DNA from 2 places in the Mycolicibacterium aurum genome. Region 2 is predicted to be linked to the other one. Evidence: predicted binding sites of a transcription regulator. Region 2 holds the regulator's gene; the other holds the start of a gene.

Region 1 (15,046 bases), 2.3 Mb from region 2:
CGATGATGCGGCGACGCTCGTCGTCGCGGTCCGCTCCAGGCTGCACAGCCGTCAATATTAGGGACTGAGCACTCCCCCGGGTCCCCGGATTGCCGCAACTGGGCCCTCGGTAACGTAATCTGCCCGGGGCCAGCCGAAAGGACGCCTGTGAGCACTACCCGCAGCGAACCGAAGACCGTGACCTTTCGTGGCACAGACGATCTCGCGCTCGTCGCCGACGAATGGAACGGCGGGGCCTCCGATTCGAGCTCTCCCTCGGTGCTGATGCTGCACGGCGGCGGTCAGAATCGGTTTTCCTGGAAGAAGACCGGCCAGATCCTGGCTGCGCAGGGCCTGCACGTGGTCGCGCTCGACAGCCGCGGGCACGGCGACAGCGACCGCTCGCCCGAGGCCACCTACACCGTCGAGGCGCTGTGCGCCGACACCCTCGCGGTCCTGCACCAGATCGGGCGCCCGACGGTGCTGATCGGCGCCAGCATGGGTGGGTTGACCGGGATCCTGGCGGCCAGAGAGGCCGGACCCGACGTCGTGAGCCAGCTCGTCCTGGTCGACGTGGTGCCGCGGTACGAGAAGGACGGCAGCGCCAGGATCCGCGACTTCATGTTCAGCCACGTCCACGGCTTCGACTCGTTGGAGCAGGCGGCCGACGCCGTCGCCGCCTATCTGCCGCACCGGACCAAGCCCCGCAGCCCAGAGGGCCTCAAGAAGAACCTGCGCCACCGTGACGGCCGCTGGTACTGGCACTGGGATCCGGCGTTCCTGACCAAACCGACCGAGGATCCGTTCGTGCGGGTCGAGGCACTGGAGCAGGCCGCCATCGAACTGACCATCCCGATCCTGCTGATTCGCGGCAAGCTCTCCGATGTGGTGAGTGAGGAAGCGGTGCAGGACTTTCTGGCCAAAGTCCCCCACGCCGAGTTCGCCGAGCTGTCCGGGGCGGGGCACACGGCCGCCGGCGACGACAACGATGCTTTCTCCGATGTCGTCGCCCGGTTCGTGCTGCGGTGACCGATGAGCGGCCGCGCGAAGTGGGGGCACCTCCCGCCCGTAGGACAGGGGGACAGATGACCATGGGCACCGATTCCACGGCGGGCTTCAACTTCCTGGAGCAACGTGAGCTCCCCGCACCTCAGGTCACCGAGGCACAGGCACAGGACATCCTGTCCACCTACTACGGGTTGACCGCACGCGTCACCTCGCTGGGCAGCCAGCAGGACAAGAACTTCACCGTGCACGACGCCGACGGCACGGTCCTCGGTGTCCTCAAGGTCGCAAACCCGGCCTTCACCGCGACGGAGCTCGCCGCGCAGGACGCCGCCGCACAACTGATCTCCGACGCCGAACCCACGTTGCGTGTGGCAGTGCCGCTACTGAACTCCGACGGCGAGAAGTGCACGGCGGTGGCAGGTTTGGTGGACGGGACGGCATACGTCCGGCTGCTGAAGTACTTGCCGGGGGGAACCCTGTTGCAGACCGGCTACCTGACACCGGAGTCGATCGCCGGGCTCGGCGACGTCGCCGGGCGGGTGAGCCGCGCGCTGGCCGACTTCCGCCATCCCGGCCTGGACCGAATCCTGCAGTGGGATCTGCGTTTCGGAATGGATGTGGTCGACGAGCTCAGCCATCACGTCAGCGACCACGAGCTGCGCCCCCGGCTGGAGACGGCGGCCCGAGAGGCGTGGGCGCGCATCGCGCCGCTCGATGAGCAATTGCCACAGCAGGCCGCCCACATCGACCTGACCGATGCCAACGTGGTGGTGTCCGAAGACGGCGCGCGACACCCCGACGGTGTCATCGACTTCGGCGACCTGTCCCATACCTGGGCGGTGTCCGAGCTCGCCATCACGGCGTCGTCGGTACTGGGACATGTCGGCGCCCGGGTGACGTCGGTCCTGCCGGCGATCCAGGCGTTCCATGCCGTGCGTCCGCTCTCGGGCGCCGAGGCCGAGGCACTGTGGCCGCTGCTGGTCCTGCGCACGGCGGTGCTGATCGTCAGCGGCGCTCAGCAGGCCGTCCTCGATCCCGACAACGACTACGTCACCGAGCAATCGGACGACGAGAGGCGGATGTTCGAACTCGCCACATCGATTCCGGTCGACGTGATGACGGCGGTGATCAAAGCCGCGCTCGGGCTCTCGGAACCGGCCGCCGCGGTACCGGTGCAGTCACAGCTGATGGCGGTCCCCAGGTCGGCGGTGGTGACGCTGGATCTGTCCACCACCTCAGATCTCTACGACGACGCCTTCGACGACTCCGGCGTGCTGCCCGCAGATGTGGAGGGCGAATCCGCCACGGCCGCACTGCGCAGCGGCGCCTCCCTGGTGGTCACCCGGTTCGGGGAGGCGAGGCTGTGCCGAGCTCCGCGACTGAGCCAGGACTCCCCCGATGTCGTTGCCACCGGCATCGACCTGTGGGTCGCCACCGACACCGACCTCGCCGCGCCGTGGGACGGTGAGGTGACGGAAGGCACCGGATCGATCACGTTGCGCGGCGAGGACTTCGAGCTGACGCTGAGGGGCGCGACAGAATCTGTGAGTGGGGCGGTACGCGCAGGCGATGTGGTGGGGCGCGCCCTGGCCCACCAGCGCATCGGTCTCAGCGTGCGGCCCGCAGGCGCACCCGTCGCACCGCACTTCGTCGGCGCCGAGGTGGCGCCGGGGTGGCTGGCGTGCGCCAGAGATCCCCGGCCCGTGCTCGGACTGGCGCCGCTGGTGCGGGACGCCGGCGGCGATCTGTTGGCTCGACGGGACGCCAGTTTCGCGCCCGTGCAGGAGTTCTACTACCGCACCCCGCCCCAGATCGAGCGTGGCCGAAGGCATTTCCTGATGTCGACGCAGGGTCGCAGTTACCTCGACATGGTCAACAACGTCACGGTGCTCGGGCATGCGCACCCGCGGATCGCCGACACCGCGTCGCGCCAGTTGCGCAAGCTCAACACGAATTCGCGATTCAACTACCAGTCCGTCGTCGAGTTCAGCGAGCGGTTGGCGGGACTGCTGCCCGAACCGCTGGACACCGTGTTCCTCGTCAACTCCGGGTCCGAGGCCAGCGACCTGGCGATACGTCTGGCGACCGCAGCCACCGGGCGACGCGACGTGGTGGCCATGCGCGAGGCCTACCACGGGTGGACGTATGGCACCGATGCCGTGTCGACATCGACCGCCGACAACCCGAATGCGGTTGCCACCCGCCCTGATTGGGTGCACACCGTGGAGTCCCCGAACAGCTTCCGCGGCAAGTACCGCGGGGCCGACGCCGTGCGGTACGCCGCCGATGCGGTGCACCAGATCCAAGCGCTGGTCGCCGACGGCCGTCCGCCGGCCGCGTTCATCTGCGAAAGCGTGTACGGCAACGCAGGCGGCATGGCGCTCCCCGACGACTATCTGCGGCAGGTCTACGCCGCGGTACGCGCGGGAGGCGGGCTGGCGATCTCCGACGAGGTGCAGGTCGGCTACGGCCGTCTGGGCCAGTGGTTCTGGGGGTTCCAGCAGCAGGGCGCTGTGCCCGACATCGTGTCGGTGGCGAAGTCGGTGGGCAACGGATATCCACTCGGCGCGGTGATCACCAGCCGCGCGGTCGCGGAGGCGTTCTCCAGCCAGGGTTACTTCTTCTCGTCGACCGGCGGCAGTCCGCTGTCATGCGCGATCGGAATGGCCGTGCTGGATGTGCTCCGCGATGAAGGCTTGCAGGAGAACGCCCTACACGTCGGCGGCCACCTCAAATCCAGGTTGGAGCAGCTCCGTGACCGGCACCCGCTGGTTGGCACGGTGCACGGCTTCGGTCTGTACCTCGGCGTCGAGATGGTCCGCGATCCAACCACTTTGGAACCCGCGCCGGAGGAGACGTCAGCCATCTGTGAGCGCATGCTCGATCTCGGCGTCATCATTCAGCCGACCGGCGATCACTCGAACATCCTCAAGACGAAGCCGCCGCTGTGTCTGGACGTGGAAGCTGCGGACTTCTATGTCGACACGCTCGACCGCGTACTCACCGAAGGCTGGTAGACCCGCCGACGCAGCCGTTGTCAGGTTACGCGGCAGATCTCTGAATTTTCTTCTGTCACTTGGGTTTCTGTGGTCACGGGGATGCCCTGGTGTCACAGGGTGTGTCGGTGTGTCGAACTAGTGTTCGATGTATGGATGGGGTGTCGGAGGCGGTCGCGACCATCGGTGAGCAGCTGGCGGTGCTGTCGACGGCCTGCGACGAGCTGTCCCACCGCGAACTGATCAGCCTGCTGGCACAGGTGAGTGCGGTGGTGCGCGCGGTGCCCGCGCTGGAGCACCGCGCGCTGGCGCGCCTGACCGCCGAGACCGAGCCGTGCCGGTTGGGCGAGAAAACCTGGCCTGCAGTCCTGACGACAGCGCTGCGGATCACCAGCGCCGAGGCCAAACGCCGCATTGCCCGGGCCAAGGTGCTGGGCCCACGCCGGAGCTTCACCGGCGAGCCGTTGCCGCCGCTGTGGGAATCCACCGCTGCCATCCAAGCCCGCGGGGAACTCGATGTCGAGCATCTTGAGGTCATCGAGCGCTTCCACAAAGCGTTGCCGTCCTGGGTCGATGTCGACACCCGCGCCGCCGCCGACGCTCAGCTGGCCGAGCTTGCGGCAGGGCTGGATCCCGACAACCTCGATGCCGCCGCCAGACGGTTGCTGGCGTGTATCGATCAGGACGGACCCGCACCCGAGGAGCGCGAACGGGAGCGGGCCGCCAAGCGCGGCGTGCGAGTCGGGCCACAGCAGCCCGACGGAACCGCCGCCATCTCGGGCTGGATGACCGCCGAAGCCCTGGCCATCTGGGACGCAATCTTCGCCAAAGAAGCCGCCCCCGGCCACAACAACCCCGACAGCCCGGGCCCCGATGTTCGTACCGCTGCCCAACGCCACCACGACGCCTTCCTCGCGATCGGCCGCCGAGCGCTGGAATCCGGAGAACTCGGCACCCACAACGGCCTCCCCGTCACCGTGATCGTGTCCACCACCTTGCAGGAGTTGGAAAAAGGCGCCGGGGTCGCGGTCACCGGCGGCGGCTCCCTACTCCCGATGCCCGACCTGATCCGCATGGCCGCCCGCGCGCATCACTACCTGTACATCTACGACAAACACACCGGCCAATCGCTGTATCTAGCCCGCACGAAACGGCTCGCCTCCGCGGCGCAGCGCATCGTGCTGCACGCCCGCGACCGCGGCTGCACCCGCCCCGGCTGCACCGCACCCGGCTACTGGTGCCAAGCCCACCACGCCGTCACCGACTGGACCGACGGCGGACAAACCAACGTCGACGACATGACCCTGGCCTGCCCCCAAGACCACCGCATGCTCGACACCACCGGCTGGCGCACCCGCAAAAACAAGAAGAACCAGACCGAATGGCACCCACCACCCGACCTCGACACAAGCCAAGACCGCGTCAACGGCTACCACCACCCCGAGCGCTACCTCCTGCCCGAAGACGATGACGGGCCCTAGGGCGACGCGCACACCACCGTCGTGCGTGAAACGACTCGCGAACCAAGGGGCCTTGGCGAGCGTCACGCCACCAGCATCCAATACTGGACCGGTGACCGGAACGCTGATCGTGCTGTGCCTGCTGGCGGTGGTGACCGCCGGCCTGGCTGTGGCACTGGCGGTGCAGTCACGGCGACTGAAGACCGCGCAGGAGGAGGCCGACGAACTGCGCCGCCGCCTCGACACCCGGCAGATGCTGGTCTCCGGCGGAACCAGGGCCGTCAAGACAGTGTGGGAGACCGCCAACATCCTGCGGCGCGATGGCTTCGGCGCAGCGGTACGGTCCTCGATCGAGGAGCTCGCCGACTGGGCCGAGGTCGAGCGGCCCGACCTGGCGAGGCTGGCGCCCGGCGGTCGGGTGGCGATCATGTTCTCCGACATCGAGGAGTCCACCGCCCTCAACGAACGCATCGGAGATCGCGCGTACGTCAGGCTGATCGGGAAGCACGACAGATCGGTCCGAAGGTTCGTCGACAAGCACGACGGCTATGTGGTCAAGAGCCAGGGCGACGGTTTCATGGTGGCGTTCACCCGCCCGGAGCAGGCGGTGCGGTGCGGCATCGACATCCAACGCTCACTGGACAAGCAGCCCAACGGCATTCGCGTTCGGATCGGCATCCACACCGGAAAATCGGTGCTGCGCGGCGACGACCTCTTCGGCCGCAACGTGGCGATGGCCGCACGGGTGGCCGCACAGGCCGACGGCGGTGAGATCCTGGTCAGCGCAGCGGTGTGCGAGGCCGTCGAGAGCTCCGCCGAGTGCGAGGACATCGCCTTCGACGACGAGCGGGAGGCCGAGCTCAAGGGTTTCTCCGGCTCGCACACGCTCTACCCGGTGCGTTCGGCCTCGTCGAGCCGTTGATGCAGGCGCGCTCGGATGTCGTCCGGGGTGTAGGCGTTGCGGCGCCGCTGATCACGCGCCACCAGCGCTCCACCTGCGACGACGCCGGCGACACCGGCTAGCCCGACCCACTTCCAGATCCCACGCATGCCCATCAGTCTGCATAAGCTGCGGGGGTGAATCCAAGCACCGTGTCTCTACAACGCGCGCTGGACGAAACCCGAACGGGCGATATCTGGCTGTTTCGCGGGCACTCGGGGCCGGATCGGGCCATCCAGTCGATGACCAACAGCCCCGTGAACCACGTTGGGATGACCGTCGCGATCGACGACATGCCTCCGCTGATCTGGCACGCCGAACTCGGCGACAAACTGCTGGACCTGTGGACGGGCACGAACCACCGCGGGGTGCAGCTCAACGACCTGCGACAGGCCGTCGAACGGTGGATCAACAGCTACGACCAGCGCTGCTGGCTGCGTCAGCTCACGCCGTATGCCAGCCGCGACCAGGAGGATCGCCTGCTCCGGGTGATCGCCCGGATGGACGGCACGCCGTTCCCGTCCACGGCGCGGTTGACCGGACGTTGGATGCGGGGCCGGCTCCCGAACGCCGCCGACTTCACTCGCGGAATTCCGTTCGTCCACAAAAAGGTTCGGCAATCAGTTGAGCGTCGCAAGGAGAAGACCAAGACCAGTCTGGAGACCGCCTACTGCGCCGAGACCGTCGCCATCGCCTACGAAGAGATGGGCCTGCTGGAGACCGAGAAGCATTACAACTGGTTCGACCCCGGCAAGTTCTGGAGCGGCGACACCTTGCCGTTGACCGAGACGTACCAACTCGGCGATGAAATCGCCGTGCACCTCTAGCCCGATCCTTGCGCGAAACGCCGAACGATATCGCGCATTTTCGCACGTCAAGGTGCTTTGCTGAGTCTCAGCAGACCCATCGGCACCCGAGGGAGCGCAGGAATGCCGAGATCGACGGACGACACAGCCCCGGCAGATGAACAGCCGGCGCGCGGCCTGTTCAGCGCCAGGACATCAGCGATCTCCATCGTCGTCGCGTCGATCGCCACACTCGGCGTGGTGTTCGTGATGCTTGACTCCGACGGCGACCAGGTTCCGCAGGTGCAATCCATTCCCGCTCAACCGGATACCGTTTCTCAGTGGGTTTCCGCGCCTGCTGCAGCCGAGCCGAAACCCGCCCCGCCGCAGCCACGGACACCGGCCCTCGCGATGGATGCCAGCGGTTTCGTCGACTCCACTGCACGCTGCGACTCCAGTCAGCGTGCCGTAGCGATCGCCCGCACCGAGCGGTCGGCGATGGTGGTGTGCCAGAACGCGGACGGGAACTACCAGTATCAGGGAATGCGCCTACATGACGGGGCATCACTGGAACTCGACGACGTACGGCCGATCTCCGCGGGGTTCGAGGCGCGCAACGCCGGCACGACCTACCGCCTCTCTCCGACGGAGTTGGTCGTGATCTCCGGTGAGTCCCTGCAGAGCCGTGACTCTGTTGTCGAGTACCGGGCTGGTTGACCAGAGGTTCCGACCCAGACAGCGACGACGTCGCGCTATGACTGGGTGGCGAGGTAACGAGCGAGATTGTCCAGTGATGAGTTCATCCCGGCGACATGGTCATCCGGTGAGATTCCGACAGGGACATCGTCAGCGCGGATGTCGACGCGGGTGCCACCCGCAACCGGGAGCGCCGTCCAGGACATGATCATCGTTCCCGAAAACGCGGGGTCGCCGGAGTCGAACACATTCTCCTGCACAACGCGGCGGCCCGGCACGATCTCGGTGAACCGCCCCTCGACGACGTCGGTATCGGCGGACGACTTGGCGCTTCCCACCGGGTCGTCGACATAGGTCAGGATCATCCGATAGGAGCCACCCGCTCGGGCTTCGAAATGGTCGAACCGGCCGGTCATCCCTGATGGCGGCAGCCACTGGACGAGTGCCTCCGGGTCGACAAAAGCGGCGAACACGCGCTCGGGCGATGCGTCGACAATCCGGGATGCGGTGTCGGTGCGTCCCATACCTAGCGCAGGTACTCGAAGGCCTCGCCGCCGGGAAGCCAGCTCATCGACCGGCCGTCTCCGAAATCGGACAGCAGCGCGATCACCGGACTGACCACCTCTGCGACAGTCGGACGCAATTCCAAGGCGCGCTCCGCGAACTCGATGCGCAGGCCCTCGCCGGGCGCCTCAGCGGTGGCGACCACGTCGTCACCGATCAGGGACCGCATGGCGTCGGCGTAGCCCACTTGTCCGTCGGCGATGGGGCCGCCCGGCGTGACCACCACCGGCATCACCTCGCAGGTGAGGACGGGAACGTCGGGCGACTCGGTGGACCCGAAACCGAACTGGACATCGCTGGCGCTGAAATGAACCGACTGCAGCGGGTAGCCGACCAGGCGCGAGAGCAGTTCGTTGTAGTGATGGGTCCTTGGCGCAGAGTACTGAGGATGCAGATAGCGCACTGAAGAGGTTTCCTCGTCGGGCAATTGATCATCGCCGGAACCAGTAAGACCTTCAGTCATCCACACACCTCAGAATCGTCGCTCTCCGCGCACCTCGCTGTGTTGACACAATACTTCAACGTGCAAAGACGAGGTGTATCTCGTTTGTTACCTCTTTGCGACAACTAGCGTGAAAGCTCGACCTGGTGACGGCGCTCGGCGTTTTTGCGGCCCTGGTGGCGGCGTTGTGCATCGGCTACGTCCTCGGTCGTCGTGCAGGTCAGAGGACTCCGTCGTGGCGGCAACGCACCAGCCGGGCCGCGCTGGGCAGGCAGGCCGTCGGCTTCATCGCACTGGTGGCGGCCGGCAGGCTTGAGCGCACCGTCCGACGGCGGTTTCCCGCGATCGCACGCCATCGCCTGCCGCGGCCGATCGGGCGGTGACCACGCCTGCCGGGCGGCCGACCCGGTCAAGGTAGGTTGCGTCCATGCCGTTGCGCTATGTCGACCCCCACAGAAGACGGGGATCCCGATACGAGCAGGGCGTCCGTTTCGGACGCTCCCGTGTGGGGCAGTTCCTCGCCCGCCACGTGGCCCGCCGCACCGATCCGCTGCTGTTCCGCCTCACCAGCGGACGGGTGAACATGGGGCCCATCGTCAACGCACCGCTGCGCACAACCGGCGCCAAGACAGGCCAGCCCCGCGAGGTTCAGCTCACGTACTTCCACGACGGCTCCGACGTGATCCTGGTCGCGTCCAACTTCGGCGGCAGCAAGCACCCGCAGTGGTACTACAACCTGAAGGCCAACCCGGACTGCACGTTCGGCCAGGAACCGTTCACCGCAACCCAGGTGACCGATGCCGAGGAGTACCGGCGGCTGTACGAGCTCGCCGAGCGGGTCTATGCCGGTTACGGCGACTATCGCGACCAGACGGCGAACACCGGACGCCAGATCCCGATATTCCGGCTGACGCCGCGCTAGATATGCGCCGAGGGTAGCCGGTTCACTTCACGTACGGATCCAGCAGCGTCGCCCAGCCGTACTGCATCTTGGCGTACTCGTCTTCGCACAGTTCGGCGCGGTCCTGCGGTAGTTCACCGTTGTCGACCATGCCGGCGTTGCCCTCGGGGTCGGCGCCGTACGCCCAGCACAGAAGGTTGTACATCCGGGTCTGGTTGAGCGAATGACCGCCGGCGAATTGCGATTCGCCGACCTCGCCCTCCTGCTCGGCGAAGGCGCGGAACTCGCCGGCGAAATCACGGACCACTTTCACCGACTCAGGATCGACCGTGCCGTTGTCATCCTCTGACAGCAACACGAACGCAGCGAGTTGGTCGGCCACGTCTTCTTCCCTGCCTGTGATCGGAAGGTCGTAGAGGTCGATCAGCATGTGCCCGAGCTCATGATAGAAACTGCCGATCTCGGCGTTGAGCGCAGCGTCCACGGGGTCGGGATCCCCGTTTTCGGCGAAGACGTTCTCGGCGAAATCGGCGTCCTCGTAACAGAGAACCACCGCCTGCTCGCTGGGATCCCAGAACGCGTTGGGGTCGCCGCATTGTTGCCCCAGCAGCCGAACGTCAGACGGCAGATTGAACGTCTCGTTGACCGATGCAGCGAGACCCTGGAGAAGCTCCGCATCCTCCATCAGTCGGCGACCGTTCTCCGCCTCCGAGGTGGACGCCGCCTCGTAGGCGGCGGTCATCTCGCCTTCGTCGGTCGCCTCGTCCACGGCAGGCGCATCCGTCGCCGTTGCGGTAGCTGTCTCCGATTGCGTTGGCGCAGAGCTATTTTGCTCCGGCGCGCTGCCACACCCGGCGAGTAGCAGTGCCGCCGCGAACACCCCACCCGCGCGCCAAGCGATCACGACGTTCCTCCCCCGCACCTCGCGCCCCCCGGTCGGGACCAGCATGATGATGACATACGGCGCCTTCGCCCACCCGGTTTGCCGAGACCATCGTCGTCAGGGGATCGCACGGTGAGGCGGGACTCCACGCCCTAGGTGACTGCTAGTTCCAGATAGTCGAGGCGACGCACCAGGAGGCTGGGCAGCCAGCGTCCCGTCTCGGCGGCCCGAACCAGTGTGGTGCGCTCCAGCAACTGCCGGAGCACGACCGTGGCCTCCAATCGCGCCAAAGAGGCACCGACACAGAAGTGCGCCCCCCTCCCGAAACTGATGTGACCTTTCCCGGCGGGCCGGTCGAGCCGGAACTGGCCGGGCTCATCGAAGTGCGCGGGATCGCGATTGGCCGCGCCCCACAGGAGCAGCAGACGCGAGCCGGCCGGCAATGCCACCCCGCCCAGTTCGGTGTCACGAACGACGTGTCGATAGTGACCGCGAAACGGCGGCTCGTAGCGCAGCACTTCCTCCAGGAATGCGCCGAGCAACTCCGGCTGCTCCCGCACCTCGTGCTGGATTGCCGGGTGGTTGGCCAGAATCCATGCCGCCGAACCGATCAGCGAAGCAGTGGACTCACCTCCCGCGCTGAACAGCGTGATCATCATGACCTGTGCGGCGATCGGGTCCAACTCACCTGAGGCGCATGCCGTGGCGAGGTCGCCGACCAGGTCGCCCTGAGGGTCGGCGGTGGCGCGCTCGAACTGCGCGGTGATGTACCCGCTGAGTTCCATGACCGCGACACCGGCGTCGCCGAGTTGTTCTTGGGTGACCAGTCCCTCCACGAATTGTGTAGCGGCGTAACCCCACCGAACGATCTTGTCGATGTCCTCGTCGGGAACTCCGATGATACGTCCCACGATCATCATGGGCAGGCGGTTGGCCATCGCGCCCATCCATTCGATGCGCCCACCCCGAACGCCGGTTTCCCAGATGCTGGTACACGTCTCGGAGATGAACGGCTCAGCGGCCCGTATCCGCTTGGCTGCCAACTGAGGTATCAGCGCCTTGCGGTGCACGGCGTGCGCGGGATCATCGGCAGTGGCGAGTGCCTGCGTCGGACCGCCGAGTTCTCCCATCGGGAACGGGACCACCGCGCCATCGGCGTCACGCATCATGGTCGCCGTCAGATTCGAGGAGAAGTCATCGCACCGTGTCACCGCCTCATTCACGGTGTCCCATCCGGTCACCGCATAGAAGTCCGAATCACCGATGCGGTGGACCCGCCCTTCTGCGTGCAGACGCTCGTACAGCGGATACGGGTCCTGGATGTACTCGTCATCGAACAACGCGATGCCGAGCGCACCGTTGAGCCGTGTCATGTGGTCCACGCTGATGGATCATCCGCGACGGGGTCAACCAGTGACGACGAAGTTGAGACTGCCGACTGGCGCACCGAGTCGCGGTCGTCTCAGCGGTGGCTGCGGACCTGCGCGAACGGTGAGATAGGAATCAGGATTCGTCTCAGATCTGAGAAGATGGTTCCGAGACGGCGCAGGGAGTGCACAGGTGGTTCGCGAGGATTGGGTAGTGGGCGGGGACCGTCGGGAGGCAGCGGCTGAGCGCATCTACGCCGCCGCTGTCGACCTGGTGCTCCGAGAGGGCTTGGACGCGTTCAGTATCGACGCCTTGGCCGAGCGGGTGCACTGTTCGAGGGCCACCATCTACCGCTACGCCGGTGGCAAGTCCCACATCCGCGACGCCGTGCTGCTCCGCATCGCGACCGGCATCACCGACACCGTTCGGCGCGAGGTCACCGGCCTGAGCGGCTCTGCGCGGGTGGTCAAGGCCATCGCTGTGGCACTGCAGCAGATCCGGTCCGATCCGATTCGGCGACTGATGATGAGTTCGAGCACGGCACCAGAGTTGAGCGGCCTGCACTCCTCACCGGTCCTGAGTGCGCTGGCCGCCGAGCTCAGCGGAATCACCGACGACGACCCCGCGGCTGCACTGTGGATCGTCCATGTGGTGATGTCGATGGCCTACTTCCCCGTCGGCGATGAACGAACCGAGGCCGACATATTGCAGCGGTTCGTGTCACCGGCGTTCGACCGGTGAGCTGGTCTTCTGCACGTTGAAGCAATTCATCAGATTTCAAAGTCGATGAACGCCACGGGTCATGAGCAGACGCGCCGCCTAGAGTCGGCTTCATGACGGACTTCGTCGTCAGGCGCCGGTACACCGAGGTGTCCGATGCCTACATACGAATGTTCGGCGCCGTCACTCATGTCCATCCTGACGATCTCCGATTCCTCGGACGGAACTTCGCGCGATGTGATGGCACGATTCTCGATGCCGGCTGCGGACCCGGCCACCTCACCGGATTCTTGACGGATCTCGGCCTCAAGGCGATGGGGATCGACCTGGTACCAGCGTTCATCGAGAGCGCCCGCGCGAACTGGCCCGAAGTCGAATTCGCCGTCAACTCGATGTGCCCGCTCGATGTGCCAGGGGGATCCTTAGGCGGGATTCTCGCTTGGTATTCCCTGATCCACTACGAACCGAGCACCCTCGCAGAGGTTCTCCGCACATTCCATACGACGTTGTCCGACAACGGAACTCTCGTGATCGGTTTCTTCGAAGGTGAGGACGTCGAGCCTTTCGAGCACAAGGTCACAACCGCATATCGCTGGCCCATCGAAGAAATGTCAGAGACCGTGTCGGCGGCGGGATTCGTGGAGGTAGATCGCCTGCGACGACGGGGGACGGATCAAGTCCGACCGCACGCCGCTCTCGCCCTGCGCGCCCAATGACATCGAGACGTTGAAGCGGAATCCCACTACACGTTGAAGCGGAACTCCACTACGTCACCGTCGGCCATCACGTAGTCCTTGCCTTCCATCCGGACCTTGCCCGCGGCCTTGGCAGCGGCCATCGATCCGGCTTCCAGCAGATCCTCGAAGGACACGATCTCGGCTTTGATGAAACCCTTCTCGAAATCGGAGTGGATCACCCCTGCCGCCTTCGGCGCGGTGTCGCCCTGGTGAATTGTCCAGGCGCGGGCCTCCTTCGGACCCGCCGTCAGGTAGGTCTGCAGCTTCAGCGTATGAAAACCTGCGCGCGCCAACGCATCAAGACCCTTTTCGGTCTGGCCGATCGACTCGAGAAGCTCGGCGGCCGACTCCTCGTCGAGCTCCTGCAGCTCCGCCTCGATCTTCGCGTCCAGGAACACCGCGTCGGCGGGGGCCACCAGCTCGCGGAGCGCGGCCACGCGCGCCTCGTCGGTGAGCACCGATTCGTCGGCGTTGAACACGTAGAGGAACGGCTTGGAGGTCATCAGGTTGAGCTCGCGCAGCAGCGTCACATCGACCCCGGCCGAGAACAGGGTCTTGCCGGTGTTGAGCACAGCCTCGGCCGCCACCGCCGCCTCGTGCACCGGTTTGCGGTCCTTGTGGGTGCGCGCTTCCTTCTCCAGCCTCGGCAGCGCCCGCTCCAGGGTCTGCATGTCGGCGAGGATCAGCTCGGTCTCGATCACCTCGATATCCGACTTGGGGTCGACCCGGCCGTCGACATGCACGACATCGTCGTCGGCGAACACCCGCACCACCTGACAGATGGCGTCACTCTCCCGAATGTTGGCCAGGAACTTGTTGCCAAGCCCCGCCCCTTCGGAGGCGCCTTTCACGATGCCGGCGATGTCGACGAAGGTGACCGGCGCAGGCACGATCTTCTCCGAACCGAACATCCTGGCCAGCTCCGACAGGCGCGGATCCGGGAGCGCGACCACGCCCTCGTTCGGCTCGATCGTCGCGAACGGGTAGTTGGCGGCCAGCACGTCGTTGCGTGTCAGCGCGTTGAACAAGGTTGACTTGCCAACGTTCGGCAATCCGACGATTCCAAGGTTGAGGCCCACGGGGTCCACAGTGTAGGCAATGTGACCGCCACGCAGGCGTTCGCTTGCGGCGTCAACATGTCGGAGCCGGTACGGTCGACCTGTGGCAGGACAGCGCGCACGGCCGTCGGTAGCGGCCGATCACCGTTCCGCGCACCCGAACATCGCAGGCATTCCGTGGTGGGGAGCGGTGCTGACTGCGGTGATCGCGTCGCTGGTGGGGTTCGCTTTCGACGCTGGATCCGGTGGTCAAGATCTGACCACGGTGTTCGCCGTGCTGTACGTGATCGGCTGCCTCATCGCGGTTCTCGCGGTGCAACAGGCCGGCCTGTTCACCGCGGTCATCCAACCGCCGCTTGTGCTGTTCGTCACCGTTCCCGCCGCCTACTTCCTCATGCGCAGCGGCGACATCCAGGGCATCAAGGACATCCTCATCAACTGCGGCTACCCGCTGATCCAGCGATTCCCGCTGATGTTCTTCACGTCCGCGGCGGTTCTGTTGATCGGCC
Region 2 (15,046 bases):
GAGCGAGGACGTTGAGCCGCATGTCCACCGATGGTCCCCCCGGGGCGTTTCCGCGGCAACCGAGCGGGGTAGATCGCGGATCACCTTCGCGGAATGTCACGTCGGGGTGTGCGCGTTCGAACAAATGGGTGACGCCACACAGGCAATGGTGGCGGCGCCGCCCAGGTGCGAGACACTGGATGTTCACGGTGCGTTCGACATCAATGTCGAGGCGCTCCGCAGCGAGGAGGCGAAACAGGTGGCTGACGACGAGCACGACCACAGCCAGCGGTACCAGCCGGAGCAGACCGGCATGTACGAACTCGAGTTCCCCGGCCCACAGCTGACCTCACCCGACGGGCGCGGTCCGGTGCTGATCCACGCCCTGGAGGGGTTCTCGGACGCCGGACATGCCATCCGGCTCGCAGCCCAGCACCTCAAAGACAACCTCGACACCGAACTGGTTGCCTCTTTCGCCATCGACGAGCTGCTCGACTACCGCTCGCGGCGACCGTCGATGACGTTCAAGACGGACCACTTCACCCACTACGACGAGCCCGAGCTCAATCTCTACGCCCTGCATGACAGCGTCGGCACGCCGTTTCTGCTGCTGGCCGGGCTGGAGCCGGACCTGCGGTGGGAGCGGTTCATCACCGCGGTGCGGCTGCTGGCCGAGCGGCTCGGCGTGCGTCGAGCCATCGGGTTGGGCTCCATCCCGATGGCGGTGCCGCACACCCGCCCGATGACGCTGACCGCGCATTCGAACGACAAAGAGTTGATCACCGACCATCAGCCCTGGGTCGGCGAGGTACAGGTGCCCGGCAGCGTGTCCAACCTGCTGGAGTTCCGGATGGCCCAGCACGGCTACGAGGTGGTCGGGTTCACGGTGCACGTCCCGCACTACCTGGCCCAGACGGATTACCCGCCGGCGGCCGAGACCCTGCTGTCCGAGGTGGCGCGTAACGGTTCGCTGGAAATTCCCACAGCAGGTCTGTCGCAGGCAGCAGCCGACGTGTTCGACAAGATCAACGAGCAGGTCGCCGCCAGTACCGAGGTCGCTCAGGTGGTGGAGGCCCTCGAGCGCCAGTACGATGCGTTCGTTGCCGCACAGGAGAACCGGTCCCTGCTGGCGCGCGACGAGGATCTGCCCAGCGGTGACGAGCTCGGCGCCGAATTCGAGCGGTTCCTCGCTCAACAGGACGGTGAGAAGAAACGCAAGGACGGGGACGACCCACGGGAAGGCCCTGACTTCACCGGCTGACAGCCGTCGATGACGAGGTGGGCGACATGACCGTGAGATCCGGGTACGCGCGATGAGCGAACGGAAGCCGAACCTGCGCCCCGTGCGGGAGCTCACCCCGAGCCTGCAGTTCTGCACGATTCACGGCTACCGGCGCGCGTTCCGGGTGGCCGGGTCGGGGCCCGCGATCCTGCTGATCCACGGCATCGGCGACAACTCGACGACCTGGAGCAGTGTCCAGACACAACTGGCGCAGCGATTCACCGTCATCGCCCCGGATCTTCTCGGCCACGGCAGGTCGGACAAGCCGCGGGCGGACTATTCGGTGGCCGCGTACGCGAACGGCATGCGGGATCTTCTCAGCGTCCTCGACATCGACAGCGTCACTGTCGTCGGCCATTCGCTCGGGGGCGGAGTGGCGATGCAGTTCGCGTACCAGTTTCCGCAGCTGGTCGAGCGTCTGATCCTCGTCGGTGCCGGCGGTGTCACCAAGGACGTCAACATCGCGCTGCGCGCGGCCTCGCTGCCGATGGGCACGGAGGCCTTGGCATTGTTGCGGCTGCCGCTGGTGCTGCCGGCCTTGCAGCTGATCGGACGCATCGGCGGTGGCCTCCTGGGTTCCACCGGCGTGGGCCGCGACATCCCTGACATGCTGCGGATCCTTGCCGACCTGCCCGAGCCGACTGCCTCGTCGGCGTTCGCGCGCACACTGCGGGCTGTGGTCGACTGGCGGGGCCAGGTGGTCACCATGCTCGACCGCTGTTACCTGACGCAATCCGTTCCGGTGCAACTCATCTGGGGCAGTCTCGACTCGGTGATCCCGGTCAGCCACGCCGAGATGGCGCACACCGCGATGCCCGGCTCACAACTGGAGATCTTCGAGGGCTCGGGGCACTTCCCGTTCCACGACGACCCTGACCGCTTCGTCGAGGTCGTGGAGAGGTTCATCGATTCGACCGAAGCGGCGGCCTACGACCAGGAGTACCTGCGCGGGCTGCTCCGCCGCGGGATCAGCGAAGGCAGCCTTTCGGGGTCGGCAGACACCCGCGTCGCGGTGCTCGACGCCATGGGCGCCGACGAACGCAGCGCAACCTGACCGAGCGGCGCGCCCACCACGTAGCATCGGGTGCATGGCCATCGACGTGACGGTGCTGCGCGTATTCACTGACCAGAACGGCAGATTCGGCAACCCGCTGGGCGTCGTGGATGCCGCCACCGTGAATCCCGCAGACCGGCAACGTATCGCGACAGATCTGGGCTACAGCGAAACCATTTTCGTCACTTCGCCGACCGAGGGCAGCCACAGCGCCCACGCCCACATCCACACCCCCACCACCGAATTGCCGTTCGCGGGGCACCCTACCGTGGGTGGATCGTGGTGGCTCAAGGACCGCGGGACGCCCATCAAGACGCTTCAGGTGCCCGCGGGCTTGGTGCAGGTCGCCTACGACGGGGACATGACCGCGGTGAGCGCCCGCGCCGAGTGGGCCCCGTCGTTCTCGATCTACGACATCGGTTCGTTGGACGAGTTGGCCGACGCCGACCCCGACGACTACGCCGCCGAGACCGAGCACTACCTGTGGACCTGGATCGACCGGGAAGCGGGCACCATCAGGTCCCGGATGTTCGCTCCTCATCTCGGAATCCGCGAGGACGAGGCGACCGGGGCGGCAGCGGTACGGATCACCGAGTACCTCAGCCGCGACCTGACGATCGTGCAGGGACAGGGTTCGGTCATCGAGACCACGTGGAGCGCCGACGGGTGGGTGCGGGTGGCCGGGCGGGTGGTGGACGACGGTCAGCGGCAGATCGACTGAACCGACGGCTCAGCTCTGGGCCGGAATCTCGCGGTGGGCACGCAGGGCCTGTATTTCCCGCTCGAAGTCCTCGGCCGACGAGAACGACCGGTACACCGAGGCGAAGCGGAGATAGGCCACCTCGTCGAGTTCACGCAGCGGCCCGAGAATCGCCAGACCCACCTCGTGGCTGGGCACTTCCGGGGAACCGGTGGCGCGAACGGCGTCCTCGACCTGCTGAGCCAGCAGGTTCAGCGCGTCGTCGTCGACCTGGCGTCCCTGGCACGAACGGCGCACACCGCGGATGACCTTCTCACGGCTGAACGGCTCGGTGACGCCACTGCGCTTGACCACCGCGAGGACCGCGGTTTCCACGGTGGTGAAGCGGCGCCCGCATTCGGGGCACGACCTGCGCCTGCGGATCGCCTGGCCTTCGTCCGCCTCGCGCGAATCGACCACACGCGAATCGGGGTGACGACAGAACGGACAGTGCATCACCGCTCCTTCGCCGCACCGACAGGCAACCGCCTCGAACGCCATCGAGCCTACCTGCGCCACCCGGGGACGGCCGACCGCCGGTCCACACGATGCATACCTCATCAGATCGGTCCTCGGAACGCTTGAGCAGCAGACGGTTTGATACTGCGGCGATGGAGGTCAGGCGACCGGCGCGATGAGCGTCTGCCCCGCGTCCAGCGCCACCGACTCCAGCTTGTTCAGCTCGCGAATGCGCTCGACCACCTCGGCGACCGGGGCGTCGGGCGCCACGCGCTGCGCGACGTGCTGCAGCGACTCACCGCTGTGCACCTGGACGACCGCGAGGCGGCCCGGGATCTGGGCTTCGGTGCCGACCACGCCACCGAACTGCCCGACCAGGCCCAGCCACAACGTGATCGCCGCGGCGACGAGCGCGAGCAGCACCGTGGTGGCCGGCGTGATGGGTCGGCGATGAGACGCCCGCGACACCAGCACACCGGTTCCGCGGTGGCGCATCGGCGCACCAGCGGGCCGGCGTGAACGCGCCCTGCGCGCCGTGGGCACAGCACGCACGCGACCGTCGCCCACCTGCAGGCGGGGGGCGCGCTCGAACTCGTTCCAGGTCTCACGATCGTCGAGAATGGTCATCTGTCTGCCTTTCGGTCCGGGCGGTCGTTCGCTTCTGTGTTCGAACAGTAGTCGATCAAGTGTTCGATGAATAGAACATGTGATCGAACTGTTGCGAACGCTAACGCAGCCCACCGACAAGAAACCGAGGGCCGATGACGGCCGGCGCCCGGGGCCGGGCGGCGCCCGAGCGGACACCGACACGCCTCGAACACATGTTTGATTATTGACGCGACGCGGGTTACATTCGGGCTCATGAGCGACGACATCAGTGACAGCACGGACGGCGCAGGACCGACACGGCGCCGAGACACGGGTCTGACCGAACGTCAGCGCACCATCCTCGACGTCATCCGCACCTCTGTGACGAGCCGCGGCTACCCGCCGAGCATCCGGGAGATCGGTGATGCCGTCGGGCTGACGTCGACCTCGTCGGTCGCCCACCAATTGCGCACCCTGGAGCGCAAGGGCTACCTCCGTCGCGACCCCAACCGTCCCCGCGCGGTCGACGTCCGCGGATCCGACGAGATGGCGACACCCGTGGTGACCACCGACGTCGCCGGGTCGGATTCGCTGCCGGAGCCCACCTTCGTGCCGGTGCTGGGCAGGATCGCCGCCGGTGGCCCCATCCTGGCCGAGGAAGCCGTCGAAGATGTCTTCCCGCTGCCGCGCGAGCTCGTCGGCGAGGGGTCGCTGTTCCTGCTGAAGGTGGTCGGCGAATCGATGATCGACGCGGCGATCTGCGACGGTGACTGGGTTGTCATCCGCCAGCAGAGCGTCGCCGACAACGGCGACATCGTCGCTGCGATGATCGATGGCGAAGCCACCGTGAAGACGTTCAAACGCACCAAGGGTCAGGTCTGGCTGATGCCACACAACCCGGCGTTCGACCCCATCCCCGGCAACGAGGCCGCCGTGCTCGGCAAGGTCGTCACCGTCATCCGCAAGATCTGACCGGACGCCCTCCGGGCGGCCCGGGCCAGATCACTCGCCGCGGATGAATCCGTTGGTGCGCGCGATTTCCTCACTGGCGAACCAGATTTCGACGGGCGCCTCGGCGTAGTCGGCGTTGTCCGGTGTCCAGTACAGGCCGGTTTTCGTATCGGCCTTGACGGGATAGCCCTCGGGCATCTCCGTCGGGTCGTCGTAGGGCATGTGCAACGCGGTGCCAAGAGGTATCGGCTCGTCGATGTCGATACGCGCGTGCCGCCCCGTGTCGGTCATTGAATCGCGCGCCGGCTCCCCCGGGTCCACCACGGCCGGGGCCACCAGTGGCTCCGGCTCGGCAGGCACACCGTCGTCCCAGTCGTCGCCCAGATCATCAGCCCCGTCGTCGACGCCGTCGGCCAGATCGTCGGCCTCGGTGCCCACGCCGTCGGTCTGCGTGGGCACCTCGGTCGCCGTCAGCACGCGCGTCGGAGCCGTGTCGACAGAGTCCGGATCTTCCTGCTCGACGTCCTGCTGATGATCGAATTCTGGCTGATCGGGCGACTCAGCTTCGGGTTCGGGTGACGCAGGGGCGCCCCAGAAACTCATCGGCTCCGGGGTGTACTGCTCGGCAGGCGGTGAGGCCGGAGTCGCGGACGCCAACGAGCCCAGGCCTTCCCGGGCATAACGGTCCCCGAACAGAGAATCCTCCCTGTCGCCCCCGTCGTCGGGGACGCCCTGCGCACCCACGTCGGCCGACTCGGGCTCATAGTCGCGCGCGTCGTAGTCCTGTCCGGGAACAGAGAAGGTGTCGTCGGCACGGTCGCCGCGAGCGCGGCTGCGCAGTACCGCGAAGGCGACCAGCCCGGCGAGCAGCAGGATCGGCACGATGGCCAACAGCCACCACCACGTCCACTTGAGTCCGGAATTCTCGGGGTTCTCCGAGGACTGCGCCGACGCCGGCGGAGCCTGCGGCGCCTGCGCGCCGGGCACCTCGAGGCCGACCAGCTGCGCAGAGAGTCCGGCCGGCTCCGTGCTGAACTTCTGCGCCGCCGAGTCCCAGGAGATGGAACCACCACTGAAACGCTGGGTGATCACCTCGCCGTCCTGGGTCTGATCAGCCACCGGTGCGCCGAGTTCCCCGGTCGCGCCGCCGAGCTTCTCCCATGCGGCGTTGATCGCCCCGCGCACGATCACCGCGCCGTGGTCAGGGGTCCAGAAGATCACCGGCTTGTCGTCGGCGGCGAAGGTGCTGAGCCGGCTCGCGGGCGCCAGTCCGCCGTCCTGCTCGCTGGAGATCGGGAAGCCGAGGTCGCCTTCGGGGCCGCCGACACTCTTGTACTTGGCCAACACCTGCCCGGTGACGACGTTGGCGCCGGTGTCCGGGCTGTAGAAGATGCTGCCGTTGACGAAGTCCTGACCCATGCCGCTGTCGCCGATCTCGTACGGCTCCCCCTCGGCGGCACCGAGCGGCCCCAACGGGCCTCCGGCCGCCCGGCGGGCCGCGTTGATCGCCGCGACAGGGTCGTCGGGCACAGCCAGATCGGTCAGCTGACCGGCCAGCTCGGGTGGCACCGTGGTGAAGGTCTTGGTGCGCGAGTCGTAGGTGAGCTGCCCACCGGTGAACTTCTGACTCACCGTCGAGCCGTCGTAGGTCTCATCCTCGGCAGGCACCCCAAGCACTCCCGAGGATCCGCCCAATTTGTCCCATGCCGCGTTGATGGGCCCGCGCACCACGCGGGCACCCGTCGCAGGGGTCCAGAAGATGACGGGGTTGTCGGGGGCACTGAACGTGCTGTTGCGGCTGTCCGGCGCACGGCCGGGACCCTCGTCGATTTTGGGGAAACCCAGGTCGCTGTCGGCGGCGCCGCCGGCGGACTCGTACTTCTCCAGGATCGCGCCCTGCATGGAGTGGGCGCCGGTGGCCGGGGTGAAGAACATCTTGCCGGACGCGAAATTCTGGGCGAAACCCTCGCCCACCGGGTACACATCGCCCAGCCGCGGGCCCAGCGGGCCGGTGTCACCTCCGCCGGCCTGCCACGCGGCGGTGATGGCGTTGTTCGCGTCGACCTCGGGTTGCGCCGTCGCGGAAGGGGCCAGCAGCAGCGCTGTGGCGACCCCCAGCAACCCGATCGTCAAGCGACCGACCGTACGTAGGCGCAGCATGGGCTGCCGGCTCATTCTTCCTCCCCGCGGTCGGTGACTGTTTCTCATGCACATCCTTTGCAAAATGCTGAGAAAGTTACCGCGTCCGTTCACTTTGCTTCAGCGAACGTCGATAACCAAGTCACCTCGCCGAATTCGTCGCAAAGAAATATGCACTGATCGCGCCCGTCCGACCACCGGATCCACGGGTCCGGTACGTGCTAAACGCCCAGGCTGCGCCCGATGATCTCCTTCATGATCTCCGTGGTGCCGCCGTAGATGGTCTGCACCCTCGCATCGAGATAGGCCCGCGCAACCGAGTATTCGCGCATGTAGCCGTAGCCGCCGTGCAGCTGCAGGCAGCGGTCCACGAGATGGACCTGCTTCTCGGTCGAGTACCACTTGGCCATCGCGGCCTGCTCCGCGGTGAGGTTGTCGTCAAGATGCAGCTTGATGAACTCGTCGACCATCATCCGCACCACGGTGGCCTCGGTGGACAGTTCGGCGAGCAGGAAACGGCTGTTCTGCTGGCTGCCGATGGGTCTGCCGAAAGCCTTGCGCTCCTTGGCGTACTGCAGAGTGTCCTCGAGGACGGCCTCCATGGCCGCCGCGGCCATGATCGCGATGCTGATCCGTTCCTGGGGCAGATTCTGCATCAGGTAGATGAAGCCCTGGCCCTCCTCACCGAGGAGATTCTCCGCGGGCACCTTGACGTCGGTGAACGACAGCTCAGCCGTGTCCTGCGCGTCGAGGCCGATCTTGTCGAGTTTGCGGCCGCGTTCGAATCCCTCCATGCCGCGTTCGACGACCAGAAGTGAGAAGCCGAGTGCGCCCTTGTCGGGGTCGGTCTGGGCCACCACGATCACCAGGTCAGAGTGAATCCCGTTGGTGATGAACGTCTTGGAGCCGTTGAGGATGTAGTGGTCGCCCTCCTTGACCGCGCGCGCTTTGATGCCCTGCAGATCACTACCGGTGCCCGGTTCGGTCATCGCGATGGCGGAAATCAGTTCGCCACTACAGAACTTCGGCAACCAGCGCTGCTTCTGCTCCTCGGTGCCCAACCGGATCAGGTACGGCGCAACGACATCGTTGTGCAGGCTGAAACCCAGCCCGCTGTAGCGGCCGGCCGTCACCTCCTCGGTGATCACCGTGTTGTAGCGGAAATCCTCGACACCACCGCCGCCGTACTGCTCGGGGACGGCCATGCCCAGAAATCCCTGCTTGCCCGCCGCCAACCACACGTCGCGGTCGACGAGCTTGTCCTTCTCCCACTTCTCGTGGTGCGGCGCGACCTCGCGCTCGAGGAACGTGCGGAACGACTCCCGGAACATGTCGTGCTCGGGTTCGAACAGTGTGCGCTGGTAGGCGATGACCGGCTTGGCCTCTGCACCCATGGAGAATCCCCGTCGTCGTTGGTACGGATTGTTAGCGCCCAAGGTACCCCATCCAACCGGATGGTTGGGCGAGCAGAATGTGACGTTTGCGTCGCATTAGACTGACGGCCGTGGCCGCACCTCAGACCAGCTTGACGCACTGGGGAGCCTTCACCGCCACAGTCGCATCCGGCGATATCGCGTCGGTCCGCCCCCTCGCCGGCGACGCTGATCCGTCATCTGCGCTGGGCAATCTGCCCGGTTCCGTGCGGCACATCTCGCGGGTCACCACCCCGGCGGTGCGGCGCGGCTGGCTCAAGGAGGGACCGGGGCCGAGTTCGCGCCGCGGCGCCGACGACTTCGTCGCCGTGAGCTGGGACGAACTCGCCGAGATCCTGGGCGACGAACTGCGTCGGGTCGTCGACGCGTACGGCAACGAGGCGATCTACGGCGGCTCCTACGGGTGGTCCAGCGCGGGTCGGTTCCACCACGCGCAGAGTCAAATCCACCGATTCCTGAACTGCCTCGGCGGATTCACCTTCTCGCGGCATTCCTACAGCCTCGGGGCCACGGGCGTGATCATGCCGCGAGTGGTGGGCACCCACGACGACCTGTTCAAAAGGTCGACACAGTGGGACGTCATCGTCGAACACACCGACCTGATGGTGTGTTTCGGCGGCGTGGCGCTGAAGAACACCGGGGTCAATCACGGCGGCACCACGGCCCATCCTGCCCGCGACGCGCTGAACCGCTTCCGCGCCAAGGGAGGTCGCCTCGTGTCGATCTCGCCACTGCGGGACGACCTCGACGGCGAATGCGACTGGCACGCCCCCGTGCCCGGCACCGACGTGGCGATCATGCTGGCGTTGGCCTACGTGCTGGCCACCGAATCGCTGGCCGACCTTGACTTCCTCGCCAGCCATTGCACCGGCTACGAGCGTTTCGAGCGCTATCTGCTCGGTACCGATGACGGGGTGCCGAAATCTCCGCAGTGGGCCGCGCCCATCTGCGGCCTGGACGCAGGCGAACTCACGGCCCTCGCCCGGCGGATGGCGTCGAATCGCACGATCGTCACCGTCAGCTGGTCGCTGCAGCGCACCCGCCACGGTGAGCAGGCGCCGTGGATGGGGCTGACACTGGCCGCCATGCTCGGCCAGATCGGCCTGCCCGGAGGCGGATTCGGCCACGGATACGGGTCGATGAACGAGCCGGGACTGGCACCGGTGAAGTGCACCCTGCCCCGGCTACCCCAGGGAATCAACCCGGTGCGGTCCTTCATACCGGTCGCGGCCATCAGCGACATGCTTCTTCATCCCGGGGAGCCGTTCGACTACAACGGGCTTCGGCTCACCTACCCCGACATCAAGCTGGTCTACTGGGCGGGCGGCAATCCGTTCCACCATCACCAGAACCTGCCCCGACTGCGGCGGGCGCTGGGCAGACCGGACACCGTCGTGGTGCACGAGCCGTACTGGACGGCCATGGCCAAGCACGCCGACATCGTGGTGCCGTCGACGACATTCGCCGAACGCGACGACCTCTCGGGGTCGCGCAACGACCCCCTGCTGATGGCGATGCCGAAGCTCACCGAGCCGTACGCGCAGGCCCGCGACGACTACGACACGTTCGCCATGCTGGCCGAGCGGCTCGGGTTCGGGGACGCGTTCACCGAAGGCCGCAGCTCCCGGGAGTGGTTGGCGCATCTCTACGAGAACTGGTCGACCACATTGGATTTCGACGTTCCCTCGTTCGCCGAGTTCTGGCGTGCGGGCCGGTTGCGGCTGCCGACCGACGACGGCCTCACCCTGCTCGCCGACTTCCGCGCCGATCCGCACGGCCACCGGCTCGGTACGCCCAGCGGGTTGATCGAGATCTTCTCCGCCGACATCGACGGTTTCGGATACACGGACTGCGCAGGACATCCGCGGTGGTACGAGCCGGACGAATGGCTCGGCGGCCCACGGGCCGGTCGTTTTCCGTTACACCTGCTGGCGAACCAGCCGGCGAGCCGGCTGCACAGTCAACTCGACGGCGGCGCCACCAGCATGCAGTCCAAGGTGGCCGGGCGAGAACCGATCCGGATGCATCCCGACGATGCCGGCGAGCGCGGGCTCGACAACGGCGACGTGGTGCGGGTGTTCAACGATCGGGGCGCGTGCCTGGCCGGCGTGGTGGTCGACGATCGGGTCAGGCCCAGCGTCGTACAGCTCTCGACCGGAGCATGGTTCGATCCGGTCGACCCGTCGGATCCGGACTCCATGTGCGCGCACGGAAACCCCAACGTCCTCACCGAGGATGTCGGCACCTCGTCGCTGGCGCACGGATGCACCGGCGCCCACGTACTAGTACAGGTCGAGAAGTACACCGGCGTGCTACCGCCGGTGCGCGCTCATCAACCGCCGGTGCTCGCTCCGCGCTGAGCGGGGTTGCGCGGCCTGCGGCGTCGGGGAGCGCCGGCGCCGCGGGACGGACCACCGCGCCGTTGCTGCCCGGAGCTGTGCTCCGGCCGCTTTCCGGCGGGCCTGGGCGCGGGTGCAGACTTCGGAGCCGTCGCACGCAACGGGGCGATCTCGCCGACGAGGTTCTTCACCTCGACCGAGTCGGCGTGAACGTCGCTGGGGCGCACGGTGATACCGGCTTTACGCAGCAACTGCTGAGTGTCCTTGCGCTGCTCGGGAAGCACGACGGTGACCACGTCGCCGTCGCTGCCCGCGCGGGCGGTGCGACCGGACCGGTGCAGGTATGCCTTGTGCTCCATCGGAGGATCGACGTGCACCACCAACTCGACGTCGTCGACGTGCACACCGCGTGCGGCGATGTCGGTGGCCACCAGCACGCGCGCTTCACCGCTGGCGAACGCGGCGAGGTTCCTCTCGCGGGCCGGCTGAGACAGGTTGCCGTGCAGGTCGACCGAGGGCACACCGGAGTCGGTGAGCTGCTTGGCCAGCTTGCGGGCCTGATGCTTGGTGCGCATGAACAGGATCCGGCGGCCGGTACCCGAAGCCAGCAGGTGCACGAGGTCTTTCTTCTCCTGCACGCCGCGGACGTGGAACACGTGGTGGGTCATCTGCACGGGCGCGTCGGCGGCCTCGACCACCGAGTGCAGCACCGGGTTGTTCAAGAACCGCTTGACCAGCTTGTCGACGCCGTTGTCCAGTGTCGCCGAGAACAGCAGGCGCTGGCCGCCGGCCGGGGTCGCGGCAAGGATCCGGGTGACACCGGGCAGGAAGCCGAGGTCGGCCATGTGATCGGCCTCGTCGAGCACGGTGATGATCACCTGATCGAGGCTGATCAGCTTCTGCCGCATCAGATCTTCGAGGCGGCCGGGGCAGGCGACGACGATGTCGACGCCCGATCGCAGCGCCGCGACCTGACGGCTCTGCGAAACGCCGCCGTAGATCGTGGTGACGCGAAGACCCGCGGCAGTGGCCAGCGGTTCCATGGCCGTGGTGATCTGCGTGGCCAATTCACGGGTGGGTGCCAGCACCAGCCCCGCGGGGCGGGACGGCTGGCGCTTGCCGCCGGTGAGCCCGGCGACCAGAGGAATGGCGAACGCGAGAGTCTTTCCGCTGCCGGTCTTCCCGCGACCGAGCACGTCGCGCCCGGAGAGCGCGTCGGGCAGGGTGGCCGCCTGGATCGGGAACGGTTCGGCGATGCCGCGCTCGGCGAGCACGCTCACCAGCGATGCGGGCACGCCGAGGTCGGCGAAGGATGGTGCAGTCATGTGGAAGTCTTCCTGTCTTTTCCGGTCTTATCGGGGAGCGTGTGCCCGACAGCCGGGACGGAGATCGTCCAGCGGAGTGCGCACACAGTGGCGTTGTCGCCACTCGATAGAACTGATGGTGTTCGTCGGCGTTCTCTGGGGCGGTTACCTACTCTGGGCCATCCGCAGTCGACGTCGATCTTGATCCTACCGGACGACGCCGTATGCGGCGCATTCGTCCAGTTCAGTACGTTGCGAAGCCGTCCAGCGCGGCCGCCAGCGCAATCGGCACCCGCGCCTTGAACCTGGTCCCGGCCTCCATGTGCTCGACGGAATCGATCCGCCCCTCTGCGTGCACACGGTTGACCAGATCGCCTCGGCTGTAAGGGATTGTGACGTCAACCACAGTGTCGCGCGGCGCGATCATCTCCGCCATCCGCGACTGCAGACGCGCCAATCCCTCACCCGTATGGGCAGACACGAACACCGCGTCGGGTAGCGCGCGCCGCAAGTGCGCCAGCGCCAGCTCGTCTGCAGCGTCGATCTTGTTGACTACCAACAATTCTGGCGCAGAAGGCCGGTCACGTTCGGCGACGACGTCGTTGACCACCTGTCGTACCGCGTTGATCTGTGCCAACGGGTTCGCGTCCGAGCCGTCGACCACGTGCACCAACAGCTCGGCGTCGACGACCTCCTCCAGCGTGGAGCGGAACGCCTCGACGAGTTGAGTCGGCAGATGGCGCACGAACCCTACGGTGTCGGTGAGCACGAATTCGCGGCCGTCGGAGAGCTCGCCACGGCGAGTGGTCGGCTCAAGCGTGGCGAACAGCGCGTTCTCGACCAGCACCCCGGCGCCGGTGAGCGCATTGAGCAGGCTGGACTTGCCGGCGTTGGTATATCCGACGATGGCCACCGACGGTGCATCGCTGGCCAGCCGGCGACTCCGCTGGGTGTCACGGACCTGCTTCATGTCTCGAATTTCGCGGCGCAGCTTTGCCATCCGCTCACGGATTCGGCGTCGATCGGTTTCGATCTTGGTCTCACCGGGTCCACGCGTACCCACGCCGCCACCGCTACCGCCGGCGCCGCCACCCTGGCGTGACATCGACTCACCCCAGCCGCGCAGCCGGGGCAGCATGTATTCCATCTGGGCGTAGGCCACCTGGGCCTTACCTTCACGGCTGGTGGCGTGCTGGGCGAAGATGTCGAGGATCAGCGCGGTCCGGTCGATGACCTTGACCTTGACGGCCTTTTCCAGCGCGTTGAGCTGCGCGGGGCTCAGTTCGCCGTCGCAGATGACGGTGTCGGCACCGGTGGCCAGCACCACTTCGCGCAATTCCTGGGCCTTTCCCGAGCCGATGAACGTCGACGGGTCGGGCTTGTCGCGGCGCTGGATCAACCCTTCGAGCACCTCCGAGCCGGCCGTCTCGGCCAGTGCGGCGAGCTCGGCCATGCTGGCGTCGGCGTCGGCCGCGGTGCCGTCGGTCCAGACACCGACCAGCACCACGCGCTCCAGGCGCAGCTGGCGGTACTCAACCTCGGAGACGTCGGCCAGTTCGGTCGACAGTCCGGAGACGCGGCGCAGCGCGACGCGGTCTTCGAGCGCGAGCTCGCCGGTGCTGGGGATCTTGTTGGGAGATTCGGGATACGTCATAGGCGAATCAAGATTCGCACGAATGTCAGTGAACATGCACTTCTATTAACGATGCTGGGCCGCCCACCATTCCTCGGCGAGGTCGCCGTGCGCGACCAGGACCGACGGCCCGCGCAGATAGCTGGTGGCGTCGGTGACGACCACCACGACCTCTCCGCCCGGAATGCGCACCCGAAGTTCCCCGGTCCGAGCCCCTTGATGCGCCAACGCGGCGACGGCCGCGGCCACGGTGCCGGTGCCACACGACCGGGTCTCCCCCACGCCGCGTTCGTGCACCCGCATCGACACCACGCCTTCACACGGCGCGGTCACCACCTCGATGTTGACGCCGTCGGGAAACTGCGCCGCATCGAACTGCACCGGCGCTGCCACATCCAGCCCGGCCAGCGCGTCCTCGGTCAGGGCGGCGTCAACGCAGGCCAGGTGCGGGTTGCCGACGTCCACCGCCAGGCCGGTGAAGGTGCGTCCGCCGACCGTCGCGGTGCCCGCCCCGAACTGGCTGGTCTTGCCCATCTCGACGGTGACGTCTGCAGTGGTCCGGTTCACCTGGTGCAGGACCACCGGCCGCGGGCCGGCCAGCGAGCCGACGACGAACTCGGCGCGCGACTCCAGCCCGGTGGCGCGCAGATAGTGGGCGAACACCCGTACCCCGTTACCGCACATCTGGGCGATCGAGCCATCGGAGTTGCGGTAGTCCATGTACCAGTCGTCCTCGGCGACGCCCTCCGGGAGCCGCTCGAAGACGCCTGCGGCCAGCGCGGCGCCCGCGGTGGTCACCCGCAGCAGCCCGTCGGCGCCCAGCCCTCGTCGGCGGTCGCACAGCGCGGTCACCGCGGCCGGCGTGAGCGCCAACTCGGCGGACAGGTCGGGCAGCAGCACGAAATCGTTCTGCGTGCCGTGCCCCTTGGCGAACTTCACCTGGTCAGGATACGTGCCAGTGGCGCAGCGCCTCGTCGACGTTTCCGGGGGCGGCGCCGTCGAGCCAGGCGATGCGGTGATCGCGGCGGAACCAGGACCGCTGCCTGCGGACGTACCTGCGGGTGCCGACGAAGGTCGGCTCCCGCGCGGCGGTGCCGTCGCCGCCGGCATCCAGGTCGGCGAGCACCTGGGCATAACCCAGCGCAC

What was found. Region 2 encodes LexA, which represses DNA repair genes until DNA is damaged. Its sites were predicted from a motif close to CGAACANNTGTTCG; they were not measured.
Region 1: a site for LexA is predicted at 4,118-4,131, ahead of EL337_RS21600 (HNH endonuclease signature motif containing protein). Genes of this name have one in related genera too.

The regions. Positions count from the first base shown of each region.
Region 1 covers NZ_LR134356.1:4,608,054-4,623,099, forward strand. The annotation lists gene EL337_RS21585 (TetR/AcrR family transcriptional regulator) at 1-46, opposite strand, end outside; gene EL337_RS21590 (alpha/beta fold hydrolase) at 148-1,008, shown strand; gene EL337_RS21595 (aminotransferase) at 1,065-4,004, shown strand; gene EL337_RS21600 (HNH endonuclease signature motif containing protein) at 4,136-5,464, shown strand; gene EL337_RS21605 (adenylate/guanylate cyclase domain-containing protein) at 5,556-6,365, shown strand; gene EL337_RS28785 (hypothetical protein) at 6,332-6,493, opposite strand; gene EL337_RS21610 (guanylate cyclase) at 6,536-7,210, shown strand; gene EL337_RS21615 (hypothetical protein) at 7,313-7,885, shown strand; gene EL337_RS21620 (SRPBCC family protein) at 7,921-8,388, opposite strand; gene EL337_RS21625 (hypothetical protein) at 8,391-8,891, opposite strand; gene EL337_RS21630 (hypothetical protein) at 9,017-9,253, shown strand; gene EL337_RS21635 (nitroreductase family deazaflavin-dependent oxidoreductase) at 9,298-9,792, shown strand; gene EL337_RS21640 (DUF4344 domain-containing metallopeptidase) at 9,815-10,675, opposite strand; gene EL337_RS21645 (cytochrome P450) at 10,807-12,027, opposite strand; gene EL337_RS21650 (TetR/AcrR family transcriptional regulator) at 12,215-12,763, shown strand; gene EL337_RS21655 (class I SAM-dependent methyltransferase) at 12,856-13,458, shown strand; gene ychF (redox-regulated ATPase YchF) at 13,485-14,558, opposite strand; gene EL337_RS21665 (DUF6542 domain-containing protein) at 14,641-15,046, shown strand, end outside.
Region 2 covers NZ_LR134356.1:2,352,318-2,367,363, reverse strand. The annotation lists gene EL337_RS11300 (trypsin-like serine peptidase) at 1-22, opposite strand, end outside; gene EL337_RS11295 (proteasome assembly chaperone family protein) at 293-1,240, shown strand; gene EL337_RS11290 (alpha/beta fold hydrolase) at 1,293-2,315, shown strand; gene EL337_RS11285 (PhzF family protein) at 2,350-3,036, shown strand; gene nrdR (transcriptional regulator NrdR) at 3,046-3,510, opposite strand; gene EL337_RS11275 (hypothetical protein) at 3,673-4,140, opposite strand; gene lexA (transcriptional repressor LexA) at 4,375-5,073, shown strand; gene EL337_RS11265 (sunset domain-containing protein) at 5,104-7,227, opposite strand; gene EL337_RS11260 (acyl-CoA dehydrogenase family protein) at 7,413-8,585, opposite strand; gene EL337_RS11255 (molybdopterin-dependent oxidoreductase) at 8,696-10,984, shown strand; gene EL337_RS11250 (DEAD/DEAH box helicase) at 10,957-12,288, opposite strand; gene hflX (GTPase HflX) at 12,512-13,921, opposite strand; gene dapF (diaminopimelate epimerase) at 13,967-14,839, opposite strand; gene miaA (tRNA (adenosine(37)-N6)-dimethylallyltransferase MiaA) at 14,844-15,046, opposite strand, start outside.